One region of the Streptomyces sp. NPDC037273 genome, then DNA from elsewhere that is predicted to be linked to it. Evidence: riboswitches for the same ligand, from Rfam matches in the RefSeq annotation. Region 1 holds a riboswitch; each other region holds the start of a gene.
What was found. A riboswitch is a leader RNA that binds a small molecule or an ion and turns the genes downstream of it on or off. The one in region 1 is predicted to bind cyclic di-AMP.
Positions count from the first base shown of each region.

Region 2: another riboswitch for cyclic di-AMP. It lies ahead of ACZ7G1_RS35375 (C40 family peptidase); the one in region 1 lies ahead of ACZ7G1_RS37190 (M23 family metallopeptidase).
Region 3: another riboswitch for cyclic di-AMP. It lies ahead of ACZ7G1_RS17545 (M23 family metallopeptidase); the one in region 1 lies ahead of ACZ7G1_RS37190 (M23 family metallopeptidase).

Region 1 covers NZ_JBVJVO010000025.1:40,100-47,138, forward strand. The annotation lists gene ACZ7G1_RS37165 (alkaline phosphatase family protein) at 1-161, opposite strand, end outside; gene ACZ7G1_RS37170 (DUF5998 family protein) at 161-757, opposite strand; gene ACZ7G1_RS37175 (bifunctional acetate--CoA ligase family protein/GNAT family N-acetyltransferase) at 799-3,900, opposite strand; gene ACZ7G1_RS37180 (HPr family phosphocarrier protein) at 4,076-4,357, shown strand; gene ACZ7G1_RS37185 (GntR family transcriptional regulator) at 4,523-5,206, opposite strand; gene ACZ7G1_RS37190 (M23 family metallopeptidase) at 5,412-6,182, opposite strand; cyclic di-AMP (ydaO/yuaA leader) riboswitch at 6,195-6,359, opposite strand; gene ACZ7G1_RS37195 (M16 family metallopeptidase) at 6,559-7,039, opposite strand, start outside.
Region 2 covers NZ_JBVJVO010000020.1:130,741-137,779, forward strand. The annotation lists gene bioD (dethiobiotin synthase) at 1-430, opposite strand, end outside; gene ACZ7G1_RS35350 (adenosylmethionine--8-amino-7-oxononanoate transaminase) at 454-1,734, opposite strand; gene bioB (biotin synthase BioB) at 1,727-2,983, opposite strand; gene ACZ7G1_RS35360 (8-amino-7-oxononanoate synthase) at 3,127-4,305, shown strand; gene ACZ7G1_RS35365 (ATP-binding protein) at 4,480-4,917, shown strand; gene ACZ7G1_RS35370 (cytidine deaminase) at 4,927-5,370, opposite strand; gene ACZ7G1_RS35375 (C40 family peptidase) at 5,481-5,957, opposite strand; cyclic di-AMP (ydaO/yuaA leader) riboswitch at 5,961-6,091, opposite strand; gene ACZ7G1_RS35380 (hypothetical protein) at 6,482-6,787, opposite strand; gene ACZ7G1_RS35385 (ATP-dependent Clp protease proteolytic subunit) at 6,795-7,039, opposite strand, start outside.
Region 3 covers NZ_JBVJVO010000006.1:17,748-24,786, forward strand. The annotation lists gene lhgO (L-2-hydroxyglutarate oxidase) at 1-692, shown strand, start outside; gene trmB (tRNA (guanosine(46)-N7)-methyltransferase TrmB) at 748-1,575, shown strand; gene ACZ7G1_RS17535 (PrsW family intramembrane metalloprotease) at 1,698-3,050, shown strand; gene ACZ7G1_RS17540 (aldo/keto reductase) at 3,073-4,014, opposite strand; gene ACZ7G1_RS17545 (M23 family metallopeptidase) at 4,094-5,188, opposite strand; cyclic di-AMP (ydaO/yuaA leader) riboswitch at 5,200-5,364, opposite strand; gene ACZ7G1_RS17550 (PP2C family protein-serine/threonine phosphatase) at 5,566-6,777, opposite strand; gene ACZ7G1_RS17555 (MFS transporter) at 6,891-7,039, opposite strand, start outside.

The DNA of each region.
Region 1 (7,039 bases):
GCGATCCGCGGGTCGAAGCCGGGCACGCCCTGCCCCGCCACCAGCGTCGGCAGCAGGTCGCCCAGCGAACCGGAGGTGTACTCGGGCACCGGCGCGCTCGCCGGCGCGAGCGGAACCGGGTCGTCGGGCCAGCCGTGGGTCATCGCGGCGGGCTGCGCCATCAGCGGGCGGGCGCGGCGGTCGCCGCGATGGCTTCGGAGAGCGCCTGCGCGAACGCGAGCGTCTGCCGGACGGTGTCCGGGCCGTCCCCGGCCTCGCTCACCCGCAGGCTGAGGTCGTCGGCGGTGGCGTTGCCCGTGTAGCCGTGGTCGGCGTCACAGTTGGAGTCGCCGCAGGCGGCGGGCTCCAGGTCGATGCGCGACACGGCGCCCCAGCCGATGGTGAGGACGACCTCGCGGGGCAGCGTGCCCGGCGTGTACGCCTCGGGGTTGGCCACCATGCGGCTCACGACGACCGAGGAGATCCGGTCCAGCTTCACGGACTCGGTCGAGGTCGTGGCGTACGGGGTCGGCGAGCTCGTGTCGGCGGCCTGCTCGTCGGTGTGGCTGACGATGAAGCGGTGCGGCGTCAGGACGAGGACCGTGACGTGACGCCGGACCTCGTTCGCGTCGAAGGTGGTCTCCTGGTGGACCACGTACGACCCGACGGCCTCACCGCCGACGGCGGCCTCCACCGCCTCGGCCACGAGGGCCGGGTAGTAGCCGCTGCGCTCGATCGCCGCGCGCAGCCCCTGGGTCGTCGTACCGCTCTTTGCCATGGACTCCATCCTACGGGGCCTCGGGCCCCCTCCGGCCCCCGTCAGTAGCTCGGCAGGCTGCGGGGGCCGAGGTCGGTACGGGGCGGGGGCGGGGCCAGCCGGACGGTGGCGCCGAGGACGGAGAGCCCGCGGGGTGCCACGACCACCGGCTCCAGCGACACGGCGACCACCTCGGGGTGGTCGTCGACGAGCCGCGAGACGCGGAGCAGCAGCTCCTCCAGGGCGGGGGTGTCGACGGGGGCGGAGCCGCGCCAGCCGAAGAGCAGCGGCGCGGTGCGCAGTGAGCGGACGAGTTCGGAGACGTCCCGGTCGGTGGCCGGCACCAGCCGGTGGGCCGTGTCGCCGAGCAGCTCGGAGGCCGCGCCGGAGAGGCCGAAGGAGAGGACGGCGCCGACGGCCGGGTCGATGGCGGAGCGGACGACGGTGTCGACGCCCCGGGGCACCATCGCCTGGACGACCGGAAGCAGCTCCTCCGGCTTGCCGAGCACCTCGGTCAGTTCGGCGTACGCCGTGCGGAGCTGCTCCTCGGTCGCCAGGTCGAGCCGGACGCCGCCGAGGTCGGGGCGGTGCCGGAGGTGCGGCGCGGTCGTCTTCAGGGCGACGGGGTAGCCGAGCCGGGCGGCGGCCGCGACGGCGGCGTCGGGGGTGGGCGCGGGCAGGGTCGGCAGTACGGCGATCCCGTACCGGGCCAGCAGTTCACCGGCCTCGTCGGTGCCGAGGGTCACACCCCTGGCCTCCGCGTCCTCGCCCTCCCGTGCGCCGAGCGCGCGCTCGATGAGCGCCGCCGCCCCGGCCTCGTCGATGTCCTCGTACTCGGGCACCCGCCCCGGCTCCGCCGCCTGCCGCCGCCACTGCCCGTACCGCACGGCCTCCGCCAACGCCCGCACGGCCCGCTCGGCGGCGGGGTAGGCGGGGATGGTGGCGGGGGACGGGGTCGGGGTGGGGACCGGGGCCGGGTCCGGGTCCGGGGCCGGGGCCGGGGCCGGGTTCGGGTTCGGGTGCGGGTTCGGGTTCGGGTGCGTAGTGGGTGCCTGTGATTGTGCCTCTGCCGTGCCCGGGGCCGTCGGCGCGGAGGTGCCCGGGGCCGTAGGCGCGGGCATGCCCGGGGTCGGCGGCGCGGACGTGCCCGGAGCCGGCGGCGTGGACGTGCCCGAGGTCGTCGGGGCGCCCGGGGTCGTCGGCGCGGTCTCGTCGGTGCGGCGGGGGGCCGGGCGGCCCGGTGCGGTCGGGCGGGTGCTGGTGGCGACGGCGAGGGCCTCGGCGAGGCCGCCCATCTCGACGTGGACGACGACGACGGGCTTGGTGGGCGCGGGGGCGGAGGCGACGGCCTCGCGGAGGGCGGCCGCGAGGACCTCGCCGTCGCCGAACTCGGTGGCGCCGTTCTCCCCGACCCAGGGGATCGCGGTGACGACGACCGCGTCGGAGGTCTCGTCCGCGAGCGCCGCCGCCAGCGCGTCCCGGAAGTCGGCCGGTTCCGCCTCCGTCGTGAGGTCGAGCGGGCGCAGCGGGCGCAGCCCCTCCGTCAGGCAGGCGTCGTACGTGAGGAGGCCGAGCGACTCGGAGTTGCCGAGGATCGCGACGCGGGGTCCGGCGGGCAGCGGCTGGGCGGCGAGGAGCAGTCCGGCGTCGACGAGTTCGGTGATGGTGTCGACGCGGATCACCCCGGCCTGCCGGAGCAGCGCGGAGACCGTGGCGTGCGGGATGCGGGTGACGGGCACCCGGTGGCCGGGCGGGGCGCTGCCGCTATGCCGGGCGCCCTTGACGACGACGACCGGTTTGACGGCGGCGGTGCGGCGGGCGAGCCGGGTGAACTTGCGGGGGTTGCCGATCGACTCCAGGTAGAGGAGGACGACGTCGGTGCCGGGGTCGTCGTACCAGTGCTGGAGGAAGTCGTTGCCGGAGACGTCGGCGCGGTTGCCGGCCGAGATGAAGGAGGAGAGGCCCGCGCCGTGCCGGTGGAGGCCGGCGAGCAGGGCGATCCCGATGGCGCCGGACTGGGCGAAGAGCCCGATGCGGCCGGCGCCGGGCATCTGCGGGGCGAGCGATGCGTTGAGCCGCACGTCGCCGGCGGTGTTGATGATCCCGAAGGCGTTGGGTCCGATGATCCGCATGCCGTACGAGCGGGCCTGCCGTACGAGTTCCCGCTGCCGGTCGCGGCCGGCGGGCCCGCTCTCGGCGTATCCGGCGGAGAGCACGACGAGGCCGCGGACGCCGTGTTCGCCGCAGTCCGCGACGACCTCCGGCACCCGCTCGGCGGGGACGGCGACGATCGCCAGGTCGACCGGCTCCCCGATGGCGCCGACCGAGGAGTGGGCGGGGACGCCGTCGAGCTGCCCGGTCTCGTCGGTGAGGGCCGCGTTCACCGCGTACACCCGCCCGGTGAAGCCGGCCCCGATCAGGTTGCGCAGGACGGTGCGGCCGACGCCGCCCGGTGTGCGTCCGGCGCCGATGACGGCGACGGAGCGGGGGGTGAGGAGCCGCTGCACGGAGCGCGCCTCGGCTCGCTGTTCCCGGGCGCGCTGGACGGCGAGGGAGCGGTCGGTGGGTTCGAGGTCGAGGTGAAGCCGTACGGAGCCGTCCTCGAAGCTGCGCTTCTGGGTGTAGCCGGCGTCCGTGAAGACCTTGATCATCTTGTTGTTGGCGGGGAGCACCTCGGCGGCGAAGCGCCGGATGTCCCGCTCGCGCGCCACGGCCGCGATGTGTTCGAGGAGGGCGGAGGCGACGCCTCTCCCCTGGTGGGCGTCCTGGACGAGGAAGGCGACCTCGGCCTCGTCGGCCGGCGCGGAGGCGGGCATGCCCTGGGCGTTGATGCGGTCGTAGCGCACGGTGGCGATGAACTCGCCGCCCACCGTCGCCGCGAGTCCGACCCGGTCCACGAAGTCGTGGTGGGTAAAGCGGTGGACGTCCTTGGCGGAGAGGCGCGGGTAGGGCGCGAAGAAGCGGTAGTACTTCGACTCATCCGAGACCTGCTCGTAGAAGCTGACCAGACGGTCGGCGTCGTCGGCGGTGATGGGCCTGATGCGCGCGGTGCCGCCGTCGCGGAGGACCACGTCCGCTTCCCAGTGGTCGGGGTAGGGGTGCTCCTGCGGGGCCGGCGGGGCCGGTCGTCCCCCCGCTTCCGACTGCTCCGACGCGCTCTGCATGGGGTCAGCCTACGGCCGCGACACGACCCTGGCACCGCTCGCGCGGCGGGTGCGCGCCGTGCAAGGTAGGGAGGGCCGAAAGGCGGTCCGATCCGGGCCGAAGGTCGGCGCGAGCACCACGCAGCACATGAGAGACTGGTCTAGACAACCCGCTTGAGACTTGAAGGGCAACACCATGGCTGAGCGCCGCGTCAACGTCGGCTGGGCCGAGGGCCTGCACGCCCGCCCCGCGTCCATCTTCGTCCGTGCCGCCACGGCTTCCGGCGTGCCGGTGACGATCGCCAAGTCCGACGGCACCCCCGTGAACGCCGCGTCCATGCTCGCGGTGCTCGGCCTGGGCGCCCAGGGCGGCGAGGAGATCGTCCTCGCTTCGGACGCCGACGGCGCCGAGGCCGCGCTCGACCGTCTCGCGAAGCTGGTCGCCGAGGGCCTGGACGAGCTCCCCGAGACCGTCTGATCCGGTCCCCCTCGCACGACTTATGGCCGTGGCCGCCGGAATTCCGGTGACCACGGCCATTCGTATGCGGGCGGTCGATCACGGGGCCCGATTCATCGAAATCAAGCTTTTAGGGCAGCACGAATATCGCGACTGAATGCCTGTCCTTTTTATACGGCGGCCACGTTAATTCCGGGCACTCGCCGTGTTGACTGCATGTTGCGAAACCCTCACACGGCCCCGCTCCGGCTTTTTGAGCCGGTGCAGCGACAATGAGCGTTCCGCGTGCAGGACCGTCAGCGCCCTGGCCCGTTCGGCGTCGCCGCGCGCCACCGCGTCCACGATGGCGCCGTGCTCGGCCCAGGCCTCCACCGGCTGGGCGGGCTGGTCCACGGCGTACATCCAGGCGATCTTGTGCCGCAGCTGGGTGAGCAGCGCCGTCAGCGGCGGGCTGCCCGAGGCCTGCGCGAGCGTCTCGTGGAACCAGCCGCCGAGCGAGCGCAGATCCTCGCCCTGGCCGCGCCTGGCCCGCTCCTGCCCCAGCCTGACCAGGCCGCGCAGCACCTTGAGGTGGGCGTCGGTGCGCCGCTGCGCGGCCCGCGCGGCGCCCAGGGGTTCCAGCAGCGACCGCATGTCGAGGAGGTCGGCGGCCTCCTGCTCGGTGGGCTCGGCGACGTGCGCGCCCGCGTGCCGGCGGGTGACGACGAAGCCCTCGGACTCCAGGGTGCGCAGGGCTTCGCGGACCGGGACGCGGGAGACCCCGTACCGGCGTGCGAGCTGTTCCTCGGTCAGCCGGCCGCCCCGCTCGTAGACGCCGTTGACGATGTCGTCCCGGATCGCCGTGCATACCGAATGCGCGGGAATGCGCATGTCCGACCTCCGCCTTGGTCCGCGCGAGACAATTCGAGCGGCGCCTGTTCTGCGCCTGATCATCGACTCTATTGCAGCACGCCGGGATTTCCGATGCCCCGGGGGAATCCATGGCGGTATTCGACCGTGTGACGGCCGACGAAAAGCCCCGGCTCAGTACGAGCCGGGGCTTTTGCGACGCGGTGCGGAACCGGGCCGGACGGGGTCAGAGGTTGACGCCGCGGGCGCGGAGGTAGGCGATCGGGTTGATGTCGGAGCCGTACTCGGCGGTCGTGCGCGCCTCGAAGTGGAGGTGCGGACCGGTGGAGTTGCCGGTCGAGCCGGAGATGCCGATCTGCTGGCCGGGCTCGACGGTCTGGCCGACGTGGACGCCGATGGAGGAGAGGTGCCCGTACTGGGTGTACGTGCCGTCGTTCATCCGGATCACGATGTTGTTGCCGTACGCGCCGCCCCAGCCGGCCTCGACGACGGTGCCGGAGCCGACGGAGACGACCCGGCTGCCGTAGGCGGCGTGGAAGTCGACGCCGGAGTGGCTGCCGGAGGACCAGAGCGAGCCGCCGGTCTTGTAGCCGGTGGAGACGTACGAGCCGGCGACGGGGAGCTGGAAGGAAGCCAGACGGCGACGCTCGGCCTCGCGGGCGGCGCGCTCGCGCTCCTGGCGGATCTCCTTGGCGCGGGCCTCGGCCTTGCGCTTCGCCTCGGCCTTGGCCTTCGCGAGGGCGACGGCCTCGACGGCCTCCTGCTCCTGGGCGGCGGCCTGGGCGTTGATCCGGTCCACGAGGGAGGTCTCGGTGATCACCTGGGTGAGGCCGGTGTCCTCGGCGGAGCGGTTGTCCGTGTCGGCGGCGAGCGCCGGGGAGGCGAGGGTTCCGATGACCCCGGTGGTGGCGAGGGTCGCGACGCCGGCGATGCCCACGCTGCGGCGCGCCATCCGGCTCGGACCACGATGCTTCCCGGTGGCACGGGTGAACGCCATGTAGTGGCTGATCCTTTCCTTCCTTCTCGCCTACCGGGTTAGCTGACGGGTTCGGAGCAGGAAGGTCTCCTACGGACCCCTCCGTGCGGCACGAAGGCGTCCGATTCACCCCAGGGACTGATGTGGGTCCCCGGCTCCCCAGGCTCGCGCCTGACGGGGACTCGGCGATGACTGTCCGATGCCGCGGATGCGGCGGGTGCAACTGGCGAACAGCCGCACCGACGCTATGCGGATCGTCTTTCAATCACCAACCAGACACGCTTTTTGTAAGACATGCCACAGGGCAAATGATCATTCTTCTCATCAATACGGACATACGGGAGGACCCCGGCGAATCTGCTGCCGGGGCCCTCCCGTTGTCACGCCGGAGCCGGAATCAGCCCGTCACGACGGTCACTTCACCGATGCCGAGCGCCCGCACCGGCTCCGCGATCTGCGCCGCGTCGCCGACGAGCACGGTCACCAGCCGGTCCACCGGGAAGGCGCTGACCACGGCGGCGGTCGCCTCGACGGTGCCGGTCTCGGCCAGGCGCGCGTACAACTGGGCCTGGAAATCGTCCGGGAGGTGCTGCTCGACCTGGTCGGCGAGCGTCCCGGCGACGGAGGCCGCCGTCTCGTACTTGAGCGGTGCCACCCCCACCAGGTTCTGCACGGCCGTCTCGCGCTCCGCGTCCGTGAGGCCTTCGGCGGCGAGGGTGCGCAGCACCTTCCACAGGTCGTCGAGTGCCGGACCGGTGTTGGGTGTGTCGATGGAGCCGCTGATGGCCAGCATCGAGGCGCCGTTCCCCTCGGCGTCCGAGCGGAGCACCTGACCGAAGGCCCGCACGCCGTACGTGTAGCCCTTCTCCTCGCGCAGG
Region 2 (7,039 bases), on a different contig from region 1:
GACCGGCCGGCACCACGACGAGGACGGGCGCGCCGAGGAGCGAGGCGACGTCGGCGAGGGTGCCGCCCTCCTCGTCGAAGCGGACGAGGAGGCCGCCGGCGCCTTCCACGAGCACGAGGTCGTGGGAGGCGGCGAGCTTCCGGGCCGCCTCGGCGACCTGGGCGGGCCCGACCGGGGCGAGGCCGGCCCGCCGGGCGGCCGTATCGGGGGCCAGCGGCTCGGGGAAGCGGCCCAGTTCGGCGGAGGTCACCGCGCCGGACAGCCGGACGACCTCGTCGGCGTCGCCGGGCTCGTCCGGACCGACTCCCGTCTGCGCGGGCTTGAGCATGGCGACCGACCGGCCGGCGGCGGTGGCGGCGGCGGCCACCGCGGCCGTCACGACCGTCTTGCCGATCTCCGTCCCCGTACCGCTGACGACGATGATTCCCACTGCTGTCCCAGTCCCTTCCTCGCTCAGCCTTCGATCGCGGCGGCGCGGACCGCCGCGCAGATGCGTGCCAGGTCCTCGTCGCCGGTCACGTACGGCGGCATCGTGTAGATCAGATCGCGGAACGGGCGCAGCCACACGCCCTCCCGGACCGCCGCGCGGGTCGCGGCCGCCATGTCGACGTCGTGGTCGAGCTGGACGACGCCGATCGCGCCGAGAACGCGCACCTCGCGCACGCCGGGGAGGTCGGCCACCCCGGCGAGGCCCTCGCGCAGGCCCTTCTCGATCCGCTTGACCTCGACCTCCCAGTCCTGGGAGAGCAGCAGGTCGAGCGAGGCACAGGCCACCGCGGAGGCCAGCGGGTTGCCCATGAACGTCGGCCCGTGCGCGAGCACCGGCACCTCGCCCTGGGAGATCCCGTCGGCGATCCGGCTCGTGCAGAGCGTCGCGGCCATCGAGAGGTAGCCGCCGGTGAGGGCCTTGCCGACGCACATGACGTCGGGGGAGACCCCGGCCTGGTCGGCGGCGAACAGCGTGCCCGTACGCCCGAATCCGGTGGCGATCTCGTCGAAGACGAGCAGCACGTCGTGCGCGTCGCAGGCCTCGCGGAGCACCCGCAGATAGGCGGGGTCGTGGAAGCGCATGCCACCGGCGCCCTGGACGATGGGTTCCACGACCACGGCGGCCAGTTCGTGGGCGTGGCGCCCGATCTCGGTGCGGAGGAGTTCGGCGTACGACTCCTCGTAGGCGACCGGCGGGGCGTCGACGAAGACCTGTCGCTGGAGCACGCCCGACCACAGCTCGTGCATCCCGCCCTGCGGGTCGCAGACCGACATGGGCTGCCAGGTGTCGCCGTGGTAGCCGCCGCGCCAGGTGAAGAGCCGCTGCTTCTCGGGGCGGCCGAGGGAGCGCCAGTACTGCAGGCACATCTTGGCCGCGACCTCGACGGAGACGGAGCCCGAGTCGCTGAGGAAGACGTGCCGCAGCGGCTCGGGGGTGATCTCGACGAGCCGGGCGGCGAGCCGGACGGCGGGCTCGTGGGTGAGCCCGCCGAACATCACGTGGCTCATCTTGTCCAGCTGGCCGCGCACCGCCTCGTTGAGCACGGGGTGGTTGTAGCCGTGGATCGCCGACCACCAGGAGGACATGCCGTCGACCAGCTCGTCCTGCCCCTCGGCCGGTTCGGCGAGCCGGAGGCGCACCCCGGACGCGGACGCGACGACCAGCGGTTCCGCCCGGCCCGGCATGGGGCCGTACGGGTGCCAGACGTGCGCCCGGTCCAGGGCGAGCAGTTCGTCGTTACGCATTCGGCGCCAGGTCCGTGCCGGCGCCCCGGCGGCGCACGGCCACCAGGTCGGTCCGGGCGGTGTTCGCCGCGGCCTCGGCGGCGGGCGCCTCGGCCGGCGTCTCGGCGTGGCCGCCGCACGGACCGCAGCCGCCACCGGCGTGCGAGCCGCAGCCCGCGCCCTCGGCGGACGCCTGCGAGCCACAGCCCGCGCCTTCGGCGGAACCGTGCGAGCCGCAGCCGCCGGCCGCCGCCGCGAGCGCGTCCGCGCGGTGCTTCGGGAGCGTGGTGGTGCCCGCGCCCTCCACCTCGAAACCGGCGTCCGCGATCATGTCCAGGTCGGCCTGGCCGGCCTGGCCCTCGCTGGTCAGGTAGTCGCCGAGGAAGATCGAGTTGGCGATGTTCAGCGCCAGCGGCTGCATCGAGCGCAGGTGCACCTCACGGCCGCCCGCGATCCGCACCTCGACGTCGGGGCAGACGAACCGGACCATCGCCAGGATCCGCAGGCAGCGCTGCGGGGTGAGGTTCCACTCCTTGGCGAGCGGGGTCCCCTCGAAGGGGATGAGGAAGTTGACCGGCACCGAGTCCGAGTCCAGCTCGCGCAGCGCGTAGACGACGTCGACCAGGTCCTCGTCGCTCTCGCCCATGCCCGCGATCAGGCCCGAGCACGCGGACAGACCGGCGGCGTGCGCCTTCTGCACGGTGTCCACGCGGTCGGCGTAGGTGTGGGTCTTGGTGATGTCCCCGTACGTCGCCTCGGACGTGTTCAGGTTGTGGTTGTACGCGTCGGCGCCGGCCTCCCGCAGCCGCTCCGCCTGGCCGTCCGAGAGCAGACCGAGGCAGGCGCACACCTCGACGCCCTCGTTCTGCTCCTTGATCGCCTCGATGGTCTTGCCGACCCGCTCGACGTCACGGTCCGTCGGACCGCGCCCGCTCGCCACCAGGCAGACCCGCTTGGCGCCGCCGGCGACACCGGCGGCGGCCGCCTGGGACGCCTCGTCCGGCTTGAGCCAGGTGTACTTGAGGATCTCGGCCTTGGAGCCGAGCCGCTGCGAGCAGTAGGAACAGTCCTCGGGGCAGAGCCCGGACTTCAGGTTGACCAGATAGTTCAGCTTCACCCGCCGTCCGAACCACTGACGGCGCACCTTGCCGGCGGCCGCCACCACATCGAGCAGTTCGTCGTCGGAGGTCGCCAGCACGGCGAGCGCTTCTTCACGGGTCGGCAGCTCGCGCCGCAGCCCCTTCTCCACCAGCGTGTTCAGCAGGTCCATAACCTGAGATCCTTGCCTACCGTCCGGCCCCGGGCCAAGGAGGATCCGAACAAACGACTCCGATCGGGGTGTGTGGATGACCACATCCCGACCTCGGCTTCCTCCCGCTAGGGTCTGTGCGCTGCCTACAAAAGGATCGCCGCATGCCACAGGCCGACGACGGGCGGGCCGAGGCCCCGCGCCGTACCGCGTTCGACTGGACCGACGCCGAGGCGCGCCGCCGTGCGGAGGCCGGTCTCGTGCGTACGCTGCGGCCCCGGGCGGCCGAGTCGGACCTCCTCGACCTGGCGAGCAACGACTACCTCGGGCTCACCCGACGCCCGGAGGTCACCGAGGCGGCGGCCGAGGCGGCGCGGCGCTGGGGCGCCGGCTCCACCGGCTCGCGGCTCGTCACCGGCACCACCCGGCTGCACACCCGGCTGGAGCGCGAACTCGCCGACTTCTGCGGCTTCGAGGCGGCCCTGGTCTTCTCCTCCGGCTACACCGCCAACCTGGCGGCGCTCACCGCGCTCGGCGGCCGGGACTCCCTGATCGTCTCCGACGCCGCCAACCACGCCTCGATCGTGGACGGCTGCCGCCTGGCCCGCGCCGAGACCGCCGTCGTCCCGCACACCGACCCCGAGGCCGTACGCAAGACCCTGGACGCGCACCCCGGGCGACGGGCCCTGGTCGTCAGCGACTCGGTCTTCTCCGTCGACGGCGACAAGGCCCCCCTGGCCGAGCTCGCCGAGGCCTGCCGCGCGCACGGCGCCGGGCTCGTGGTGGACGACGCCCACGGCTTCGGCGTCCTCGGCGCCGGTGGCAGGGGAGCCCTGTACGAGGCGGGGCTCGCGGGCGACGAGGACGCGGTCGCCACCCTCACCCTCTCCAAGTCCCTGGGCAGCCAGGGCGGCGCCGTCCTCGGCCCCGCCCGGGTGATCGAGCACCTGGTGAACGCGGCCCGCACCTTCATCTTCGACACCGGTCTCGCCCCGGCCGCCGCCGGCGGCGCGCTCGCGAGCCTGCGGCTGATCGCCGGGGAACCGGGCCTCGCCGAGCGGGCCCGTACCGTCGCGACCACCCTGCACCGGCTGCTGACCGACGCCGGCCTCACCTCGGCACGGCCCGACGCGGCCGTCGTCTCGGTCCGGGCCCCCTCGCCGGAGGCGGCGCTCGGCTGGGCGGCGGACTGCCGCGAACAGGGCCTGCTGGTCGGCTGCTTCCGCCCGCCGTCGGTGCCGGACGGCATCTCGCGGCTGCGGCTCACGGCGCGCGCTGACCTCTCCGACGCGCAGATCGAGCGGGCGGTGGAGACGATCCTGCGGACGGCGCCGGCTTTCTGAGCGCGGGGCCCGGCGCGGTCCCAAGCGCGTTTCCAGGCCGCAGAGTTCACCGCTTCGGGCGACAGATGGGGACATATCTTGGTGGAACCCCGCCCGGGGCGGCACGATCGGTGGCACTCTGACGCGAAGCGCAATCCGGGGCACTGATCCCGGCGGGAAAGGGACAGCGTCGCCATGGCAGATCATCAGGAAGCATCCGTCACGCTGCCGAGCGAACCCGCCTCGGTCCCCACCGCCCGGCGGTACGTCGCGGAGGTCCTCACCGGCTGGGGTCTCGACGACGACGGCGACACCGCCGACTCGATCCGCCTGATCGTCTCGGAACTCGCCACCAACGCCGTCCTGCACACCTTCGGCCAGTCGCCGACGTTCACCGTCGACGTCCGGCTGGTCCGCGGGGAACTCCTGCACGTCGGCGTGACCGACAGCCATCCCCGCCGGCCCCGGCGTCTCCCCGCCGCCGTCCAGCAGGACAACGGCCGCGGCCTCGTCATCATCCGCTCCCTCGCGGCCGAAGCCGGCGGCCGTCTCTCCGTCACCCCCACCGAGGAGGGCGGCAAGACGGTCTGGATCACGCTGCCCTGGACAGCGGCCCGGGTCCCCAGCCTCTGACCCGGCCGGCTACCCGGTGTGCTCCCGCTGCGAGGGCCACGAGCCTTCGGCGAAGTGGCGGGCCCAGTAGTAGGGGTTGACCTCGGCCAGCGTGCGGGCCTGCCAGCGGGTCGGGTCCTCGGGGTCGGGCACGCCGACCTCGACGTCGGGCCCCCACAGGGCGAGCCGCTCCTGGCAGATGCCACAGGGCGGCAGCACGACGAAGCGGCCGTCCTCCGGGTCGCGGAAGACGCAGACGGAGGCGGTGATCCGCCGGTCCAGGGTGTACGCCTGGCAGAAGGCGCCCGTCTCCTGGCAGAGGGTCACGCCGACGTTGATGTTGTCGAGGGCGACGCTGGTGAGGATGCGGCCGTCGTCGAGGTAGACGGCCGCGGCGCCGCCGGGCTCGTCCGGCGTCCAGCGTTTCTCCAGCTGGGCGACGGCGGCGTCGACGAGTGCTTGATCGAGTCTCATCGCGGCATCCTAGGGAGCCGCTCGGACGGTTCGCCGGGCTTTTCGTTCCGGCGGGAGGGGTGCGGCGGCGCCACCGCACCCCCTTGTGCCGGGTCAGTGTCCGGCAGTGATCATCGGACGCGGCCGTAGTAGACCTTCGAGGACCAGATCTTGTCGAGCTTCACCCAGGATCCCGTCTTGGGCGAGTGCCAGATCTTGCCGCCGCCGGCGTAGATGCCGACGTGGTAGACCCTTCCACCCGAGTGGAAGAAGACCAGGTCCCCCTGTTGTCTGCTGGACGCGGAGATGTGCCGGGTCTTGTTGTACTGCTGCTGCGCTGTGCGGGGCAGCCACTTGCCCGCCTTCTTGTACGCGTAGAGCGTCAGACCGGAGCAGTCGAACCTGGTGGGTCCGGTGGCTCCGTACCGGTAAGGCGATCCCTTCTTGGACGCGGCGACGCTCAGTGCCTTGTTCGCGTGTGTGGTCGCTGCCTGGGCCTCCGGCGCCGCTCCTGGTGCGAGCAGCGTGCCGCCGACGGCGGCGAGGGTGAGAGCCGAGACGGCTCCGGCCCGGGACAGCAGGGACGGGACGTGCATCTGCGCGGTCATGCGCAACCCTTCGTCAGCCGCCTGCGAAGGATGACCTGTCGGGTTCGGGCTGGCGAAGATGCCCGGCCGCGGCTGCGGCTTCACCCCAAGGGACGGCCACGCTGCCGGAACAGCGCGTTCGCCCCGTAAAAATCGGGTCCTCCACTCCTGCCGATCCACTCCTGTCGACCAGACGTCCGGGACAGCGGCAGGACTCGGCGTCCGCCCGGACCGCCCCGCCGCGGCGGCGGGGGCTTGTCGTCGTCAGGGATCTTGACCCACGTCATGGTCGAAATCCGAGCTGAAACGGCGATATGTGAGGCTCCTCACGACTGATCCATTCGGGTGGACAGGCAGCCTTTGGGATCTTCACAGGTGTGGCCGACGAGCCCCGCACCTGCGGCGGAACGTTCGATTCCGCCAAATGCGTACACCGGTTGCGCAACTCGCTCGCTTCCTGTGTCGACTCGTCGACTACGCCGAACGGGGGAGGGTTTCTGCGGCGCGCGTCGGCCGACCGGACCTCGACACGACACGCCGGAATGTCAACTCGCCCGAGTGCGGGGGACGGTGACCCGGTCGGCCCGGCGCTCGCCGTCCAACACCCTTAGGGCGCGCGCCAATGTGTCCGCGTGCACCTCGCTCTCGCCCCGCATATGCATGAGCGTCAGCGCTTCCCGCAGCGCCTCCACCCGTCCGACCAGGGCTTGTGCCGCGCGCAGTGCCCCATAGGTATGCGAACCCCTGGATGGGTTGATCTTCCCCAGGAGGTCGACGACTTCGAGGTACGCGTCGACGAACTCGCCCTCGGCCCGGGTCAGTGCGGGCAGCGGCGGCAGCTCGGGGACCACGGCCGGCTCACCGCGCCGCGCCGCCGGCGGACTCCCGCCGGCTGAGGACGACGTGGTCGGCCAGGCCGTACGCCACCGCCGCAGGCGCGTCCAGGACGGTGAGGCGGTCGATGTCCGCGTCGATCCGCTCCCGGCTCCGGCCGGTGTGTTCGGTGAGCATGCCGGCCACCAGGGCCCGCAGCCGGAGCAGTTCGCGCGCCTGGAGGTCGAGGTCGCTCGGCTGTCCGCGCAGCGGCTCGTCCAGGGCGGGCT
Region 3 (7,039 bases), on a different contig from region 1:
TGTACGGCGCCGAGGTCACCGTGATCGACCGGCGGCCGTGGGGCGTCGCCGTGCGGACGGCGGACGGCCGGATCGTGCGGGCCCGGGTCCTCGTCAACTGCGCGGGCCTCCACTGCGACCGGATCGCGCGCCTCGCCGGCGACGACCCCGGCATGCGGATCGTCCCCTTCCGGGGCGAGTACTACGAGCTGAAGGACCCCTCGCTGGTGCGGGGCCTGGTCTATCCCGTCCCCGACCCCGCCTTCCCCTTCCTCGGCGTCCACCTCACCCGGGGCATCGACGGCGGCGTCCACATCGGGCCCAACGCGGTGCCGGCGCTCGCCCGCGAGGGATACGGCTGGTCTGTCGTCCGCCCGCGCGAGCTGGCCGGCACCCTCGCCTGGCCCGGCTCCTGGGCCATCGCCCGCGCCCACTGGAGATACGGCGCCGGCGAGATGCACCGCTCCCTCTCGAAGCGCGCCTTCACCGAAGCGGTCCGCCGGCTCCTCCCGGTCGTCCGCGAGTCCGACCTCCGGCGCGCGGCGCCGGGCGTGCGGGCCCAGGCCGTCCTGCGGGACGGCACCCTCGTCGACGACTTCCTCTTCCGCGAGGAAGCCCGCACGGTGCACGTGCTCAACGCTCCCTCGCCCGCCGCCACCGCCTCGCTCCCGATCGGCCGCGAGGTCGCGTCACGAGCGCTGGCCCAGCTGTAGCGGGGGCCGGGGGACGGTGGCCCACCCCGGGGGCCGCCGTAGAATCGGTGGCATTGTGTCTGAGCAGATTGAGAACGGCCCGCAGGCCGCCGCCGAGCCCGCCAAGACCGCCGCCGAGCCCGCCGCCGAGCCCGCCAAGGCCGCCGCGCGGCGGGGCAGCCGGATGTTCGCTCCCGGCGAGGGGCCCATGCCCGATCCCGCCGGGGCGCACCACGAGCGGCGCATCCGCAGTTTCCAGCCGCGCCGGAGCCGGGTCACCTACGGGCAGGCCGAGGCGATGCTGAAGCGGTGGCCCGACTGGGGCCTCGACATCGACGGCAAGGGCGTCCTCGACCTCGGCGAGATGTTCGACGGGCTGCCCGTCGTCATGGAGATCGGCTTCGGCATGGGCGAGGCGACGGCGCAGATGGCCGCGGCCGACCCCGGCACCGGCATCCTCGCCGTGGACGTGCACACGCCCGGCCAGGGCAATCTGCTCGGCCTCGCCGACCGGAACGGACTGACCAACGTCCGGGTCGCCAACGGCGACGCGATCATCCTGCTCCGCGAGATGCTCGGCGACGCGAGCCTCGACGGCTGCCGGGTCTACTTCCCCGACCCGTGGCCCAAGGCCCGCCACCACAAGCGCCGGCTCATCCAGCCCGAGTTCCTCAGCCTCCTCGCGCCGCGCATGAAGCCCGGGGCCGTGCTGCACTGCGCCACGGACTGGGAGGAGTACGCCGTGCAGATGCTGGAGGTGCTCTCCGCGCACCCGGACTACGAGAACACGCAGGCCGACGGGGGCTACGCGCCCCGCCCGGACTTCCGTCCGCTCACCCGCTTCGAGGGCCAGGGCCTCGACAAGGGCCACGTCGTCCACGACCTCCTGTTCCGCCGGAAGTGACCGGGACCTCCGCCGCAAGTGACCGGGACCTCCGCCGGAAGCGACCCGGACCTCCGGCGGAAGTGACGGGGACGGCTTAACCCCGTCGCCCCGTGTCGGTGGGGGTCGTTAGGGTCGCTCACGTGTCGAACCCTGCCCCCGCCGACCTGCCCGCCGCCGGCCGGCCCCCCGAGGACACCGCGCCCGTGCCGCACCGGGACAGCGACGAGCCGGCCTTCCCGGCCGCCGCCGACCGGTCGAAGTGGCGCTACAAGCCACGCCGCGCGTTCTGGCGCAGCCGGGTGGTCCGGGCCGTCGCCGTGATCACGCTGCTCGCGCTGTGCGCCCTGGTCATCCTGGCGCTGGTCCGCGAGCAGACCGGCACCCAGGGCTTCCTCGTCGGCCTGGGCCTCGCCGTGCTTCCCGTACCGCTGCTCATGGCGGCGTTCCGCTGGCTCGACCGGGTCGAGCCGGGGCCGTGGAAGAACCTGCTGTTCGCCTTCGCCTGGGGCGCCTTCGCCGCCGCGCTGGTCGCGATCCTGGCGAACTCCTTCGCGGTCCGCTGGATAGCCACGGCCACGGCGGACCCGGACTCGGCCGACAACCTCGGGGCGACCGTCATCGCGCCGGTGGTGGAGGAGAGCGCGAAGGCCGCCGCGGTCCTGCTGCTGTTCCTCTTCCGCCGGCGGCACTTCGGCGGGCTCGTCGACGGCGTCGTCTTCGCCGGTTTCACCGCGACCGGCTTCGCCTTCACCGAGAACATCCTCTACCTGGGCAACGCCTTCGGAGAGGACCAGGAGGTCGGCCGCGCGGGCATCGGCATGGTCACCGCGGGCACCTTCTTCGTCCGGGTGGTGATGTCGCCGTTCGCGCACCCGCTGTTCACCGTGCTCACCGGCATCGGTTTCGGCTTCGCCGCGCTCGCCCCGCGCGGCAAGCGGCTGCGGAAGGTGCTGCTGCCGCTCGCCGGGCTGCTGCTCGCGATGGGCCTGCACGCCGCCTGGAACGGCTCGGCCACCTTCGGCGGCCCGTGGGCGTTCTACGCGGTGTACGGGGCGCTGATGGTCCCGGCCTTCGGCCTGCTGACCTGGCTCGCGGTGTGGAGCCGGCAGCGCGAGCTGCGCACGATATCCGGCGAGCTCCCGGCGTACGCGGCGGCCGGCTGGCTCTCCCCCGCCGAGCCGCTCGCGCTCTCCTCGATGCGGGCCCGCCAGCTGGCCCGGTCCTTCGCGGGCCGGACGTACGGCCCGGAGGCCGCGCGGGCCGTCGGCGAGTACGAGTCGTTCGCGACGACCCTGGCGTTCCTGCGGGACCGGGCCCGGCGCGGCACGGCCGGGCCCGATTTCCCGGCCCGCGAGCAGGAGCTGCTGCACCACCTGTGGCAGCGGCGCGCGGTCGCCTCGCCCTCCCTGACGTACGCGGCGCGGGCGACGGGCCGGGTGTGGGCGCCGCCGCAGTACCTGGACTACGGCGGCTACAACCCGTACCGGAGCTAGCCAGCGCCCCGAAGGAAGGGCCTCAGCGGGCCGACGCCTCCGTCAGGAGGTCGAGCTCCGACGCGGTGAGCGTCAGGTCGGCCGCCGCGATCAGGGCCGGGACCTGCTCGACCGTGCGGGCCGAGGCGATCGGCGCGGCGACGGTGGGGCGGGAGGCGAGCCAGGCGAGGGCGACGCTGGCGAGCTCGGCCTGGTGGGCCTCGGCGACGGTGTCGAGGGCGGAGAGGACGGCCCGGCCGCGCTCGGTGTCGAGGTGCTTGCCGGCGGCGCGGGCGCTGTCGACGGTGACGCCGGGGCGGTACTTGCCGGTGAGGAAGCCGGAGGCGAGGCCGTAGTAGGGGACGGCGGCGAGGCCGGCCTGTTCGGCGGTCTCCAGGAGCGGGCCTTCGTAGGTGTCGCGGGAGACCAGGTTGTAGTGCGGCTGGAGGGCCACGTACCGGGCGAGGCCCTCGGTCTCGGCGAAGTCGAGGGAGGCGCGCAGCCGCTCGGGGGAGATGTTGGAGGCGGCGACGGCGCGGACCTTGCCGTCCTTCACCAGCTGGTCGAGGGCGGTGACGATCTCCTCGACGGGGACGGTCTCGTCGTCGAAGTGCGTGTAGTACAGGTCGATGTGGTCGGTGCCGAGGCGGCGCAGCGACTCCTCGGCGGCGGCCTTGATGGTGGTGGCGGAGAGCCCCTTGAAGTGGGGGTGGGCGCCGACCTTGGTGGCGACGACGATGTCGTCGCGGTTGCCGCGGGAGGCGAGCCAGCGGCCGATGACCGTCTCGGACTCGCCGCCCTCGTTGCCCTCGGCCCAGGCGGAGTAGACGTCGGCGGAGTCGACGAAGTTGCCGCCCGCCGCGGCGTAGGCGTCGAGGACGGCGAAGGACTGGGCCTCGTCGGCGGTCCAGCCGAAGACGTTGCCGCCGAGGGCGAGCGGGAAGACGTGCAGGTCGGAACTGCCCAGCGGGCGCAGAGAGGTCATGGGGGGATCAACCGCTCGCGCCGCCGGGCCTATTCCGTCCGGGCTCCGGGAGGCGGGGCGCCCGGAGCGGGTGACGGGGTCAGAGCGACAGGCCCTTGGAGCGGAGCCAGGCCGCCGGGTCGATGCCGTCGCCGCCGGAGGTGTGGACCTCCATGTGGAGGTGGGCGCCGGTGACGTTGCCGGTGGCGCCGACGCGGCCGATGGTCTCGCCGGTGCCGACGGTCTGGCCTGCGGAGACCGTCATGGAGGAGAGGTGGCAGTACCAGACCTCGGTGCCGTCGGCGAGCTCCAGGACGATCCGGTAGCCGTAGGAGCCGGACCAGCCCGCGGACTTGACGGTGGCGCCGTGGACGGCCTTGAGCGGGGTGCCGGTGGGCGCGGCGAAGTCGAGGCCGGTGTGGTAGCCGGAGGACCACATCGAGCCGGACTGCATGTAGGTGGCGGTGAGGCTGTACGAGGAGAGGGGCAGCGAGTAGCTCGCGGCGAGCTTGGCGAGGCGCTCGGCCTCCGCCTTGGCCGCGGCTTCCGCTTCCGCCTTGGCCTTCGCTTCGGCCTCGGCCTTCGCCTTGGCGTCGGCGGCCGCCTTCTCCGCCGCCGCTTCCTTGGCCTTGGCCTCGGCGGCGGCCTTCTCGGCGGCGAGCTTCTCCGCGGCGGCCTTCTCGGCGGCGTCGGCGGAGGCCTGCTGCGACTCGGCCTGCTGGAGGATGCGGGCGCGCAGGGCCTCGCCCGCGTCGGCGGCGCCGGACGCGGTCCTGGTGGCGCTGTCGGCCTGCTCGTCGGCGCCGGTGGTGTAGGTGGCGGCGGTGAGCGGGTTGGGGTTGGCGCGGGCCGCGCTGACGGGCGCGCTGTCCTCGCCGGGGAGGAGGTCGCCGACGCCGGGGAGGTCGTGGGGGTCCGGGAGGTCCAGGTCGGGGAGCGATATCGCGACCGGGGGCTTCTCCTGCGCGGTGGCGAGGCCGCCCGCGCCGACGGCGGCGATCACGCCGACGCCGAGGACGGTGGAGGAACGGGCGAAGTTGGAGCGCTGCTTGACGACCCGGTGGCGGCCGCCGGAGCGGCTCTGCGCGCGGAGGGAGTCCTCGGTGGGATTCCACTCGGTGTCCGGGGCGGCGGGACCCGCACCACCACCGAAGGCATCGAAGGGGGCTTCGGGTGCGGGAGTGTTGGACGCCACGGAGGCGCGCTCCTTTCCTTCCTTCTCGCCTACCGGGTTAGCTGACGGGTTCGGAGCAGGAAGGTCTCCTACGGGCTCGACCGCACGGGTGCGTGGTCCGCACGGGTGCGAAGGGGCCCGATTCACCCCAAGTGGTGGTTCCCCGGTTCCTTTTCAGGATTCGGCGCGTGCGCACGGTGCCGCCTCTTGCGACGGGTGTGACGACCGCGCTGCGTTATCGAACGTTAATAGACAGGGGGTCCCGATTCCAAGCCGTTCCGCTTGATCGTTCATTGAATTGGGAGGTAATCGCCCGAGTTGACCCCCGTTCAGAACGGGATAAGGGAAACCTCGCGATCTGACGTTATGTCAATTGTTATCGCAGTGACACCCCTCGACTACACCTGGTGACCGGACCCGCCGGGCGGCACCACCGGCATCGTCCTGCGCCGCTCCGGCTGCCCCGCCGCCGGCCTGCTCACCGCGAGCAGCGCCATGTCGTCCGTCGACCCGCCGCCGGTGTGGAGCCGTACGTCGTCCACGAGCGCGTCGAGGAGTTCCTCGGGTCCCGGGAAGATCCGGCCGGCCAGTCGCTCGGCCGGATCGTAGAAGACGCCTTCGGCGTTCCGCGCCTCCGAGAGGCCGTCGGTGTAGAAGAGCAGGGTCGCGCCCGGCGGATAGGGCCGCGCCTCGGCCCGGTCAGGCCAGGCCGCGAGATCCCCCATGCCGAGCGGCAGCGCGGGCTCGGCCGGGTCCAGCAGGTCCAGGTGCCCGTCCGCGTACAGCAGCAGCGGCGGCGGGTGCCCGCGGTTCACCACCCGTACGAAACCGCTGAAGGTGCCGCTGCCGTCGGCGCGCGGAAGCTCGGCGAGGACGGCGGTGGTGAACCCCTCGAAGGCGTCGAGCCCGTGCCGCCGGGTGCCCTCCCTGGCCAGCGCCCGTTCGAGGCGCTCGGCCACGCCCTCCAGGGTCCGTTCCTGTTCGGCCGCCTCGCGGAAGGCCCCGATGACGACGGCAACGGCCTCCACCGCGTCCATCCCCTTGCCCCGTACGTCCCCGACGACGAGCCGCACCCCGTGCGGGGTGTCCTGGACGGCGAACAGGTCGCCGCCGATGAACGCGTCCGCCTGCGCCGCCTCGTACCGCGCCGCGCACTGGAGCCCGCCGATCCGCTCGGCGGGCATCGGGAGGACCGCCTTCTGCGCGGTCTCCGCGATGACCCGCGCCGAGGCGAGCCGTTCGCCGCTGCGGCGCACCACCCGGTTGATGAGGAGGGCGAGCGCGGAGACCGTGAGGACGGTCAGGGTCTCGGTGAGCGCCGGGATCTCGTCGGCGGTGCCGTTGTAGACGTGCAGCCCGATGGAGGCGAGGACGGCGGCGATCCCGGTGAGCAGGGTGGTGAGCGTCGAGAAGAAGGGCGCGGCGATCAGCGGGGCGGCGGAGAAGAGCGGCGCCGCCGTGTACGCGGGCGGGGTCGACACGTCGAAGAAGACCCCGCCCACGATGACCAGCGGGGGCAGCGCGCGGATGAACCGCCGCGCGCCGCCGTACGCCGGACGGCCCTCGTCACGCCGCCGCCCGCCGCCCGCCACTCCTTGGGGGTGCCCCACCTGTGCTCTCCTGCCCGGTCCGACCGGCCGCGGTCCGCACCGCGCCCTCCCAGCGTGGCCGCCGCCGCACCGGCGGGCGACTCCCACGGGGCCGAGTGGCGTAGCCCGGAAGGTCAGGCGCTTCCTGGGGGGCTCTCCTCCGCCAGCCGTCCGCCCCTGGACAGCAGGGCCATCGCCGCCGCGCAGACCAGACCGACGGCGCACAGGGCGAGCCAGGGTGCCGCCGACCAGCCGGTGACGTCGAGCAGCGCGCCCGTCCCGA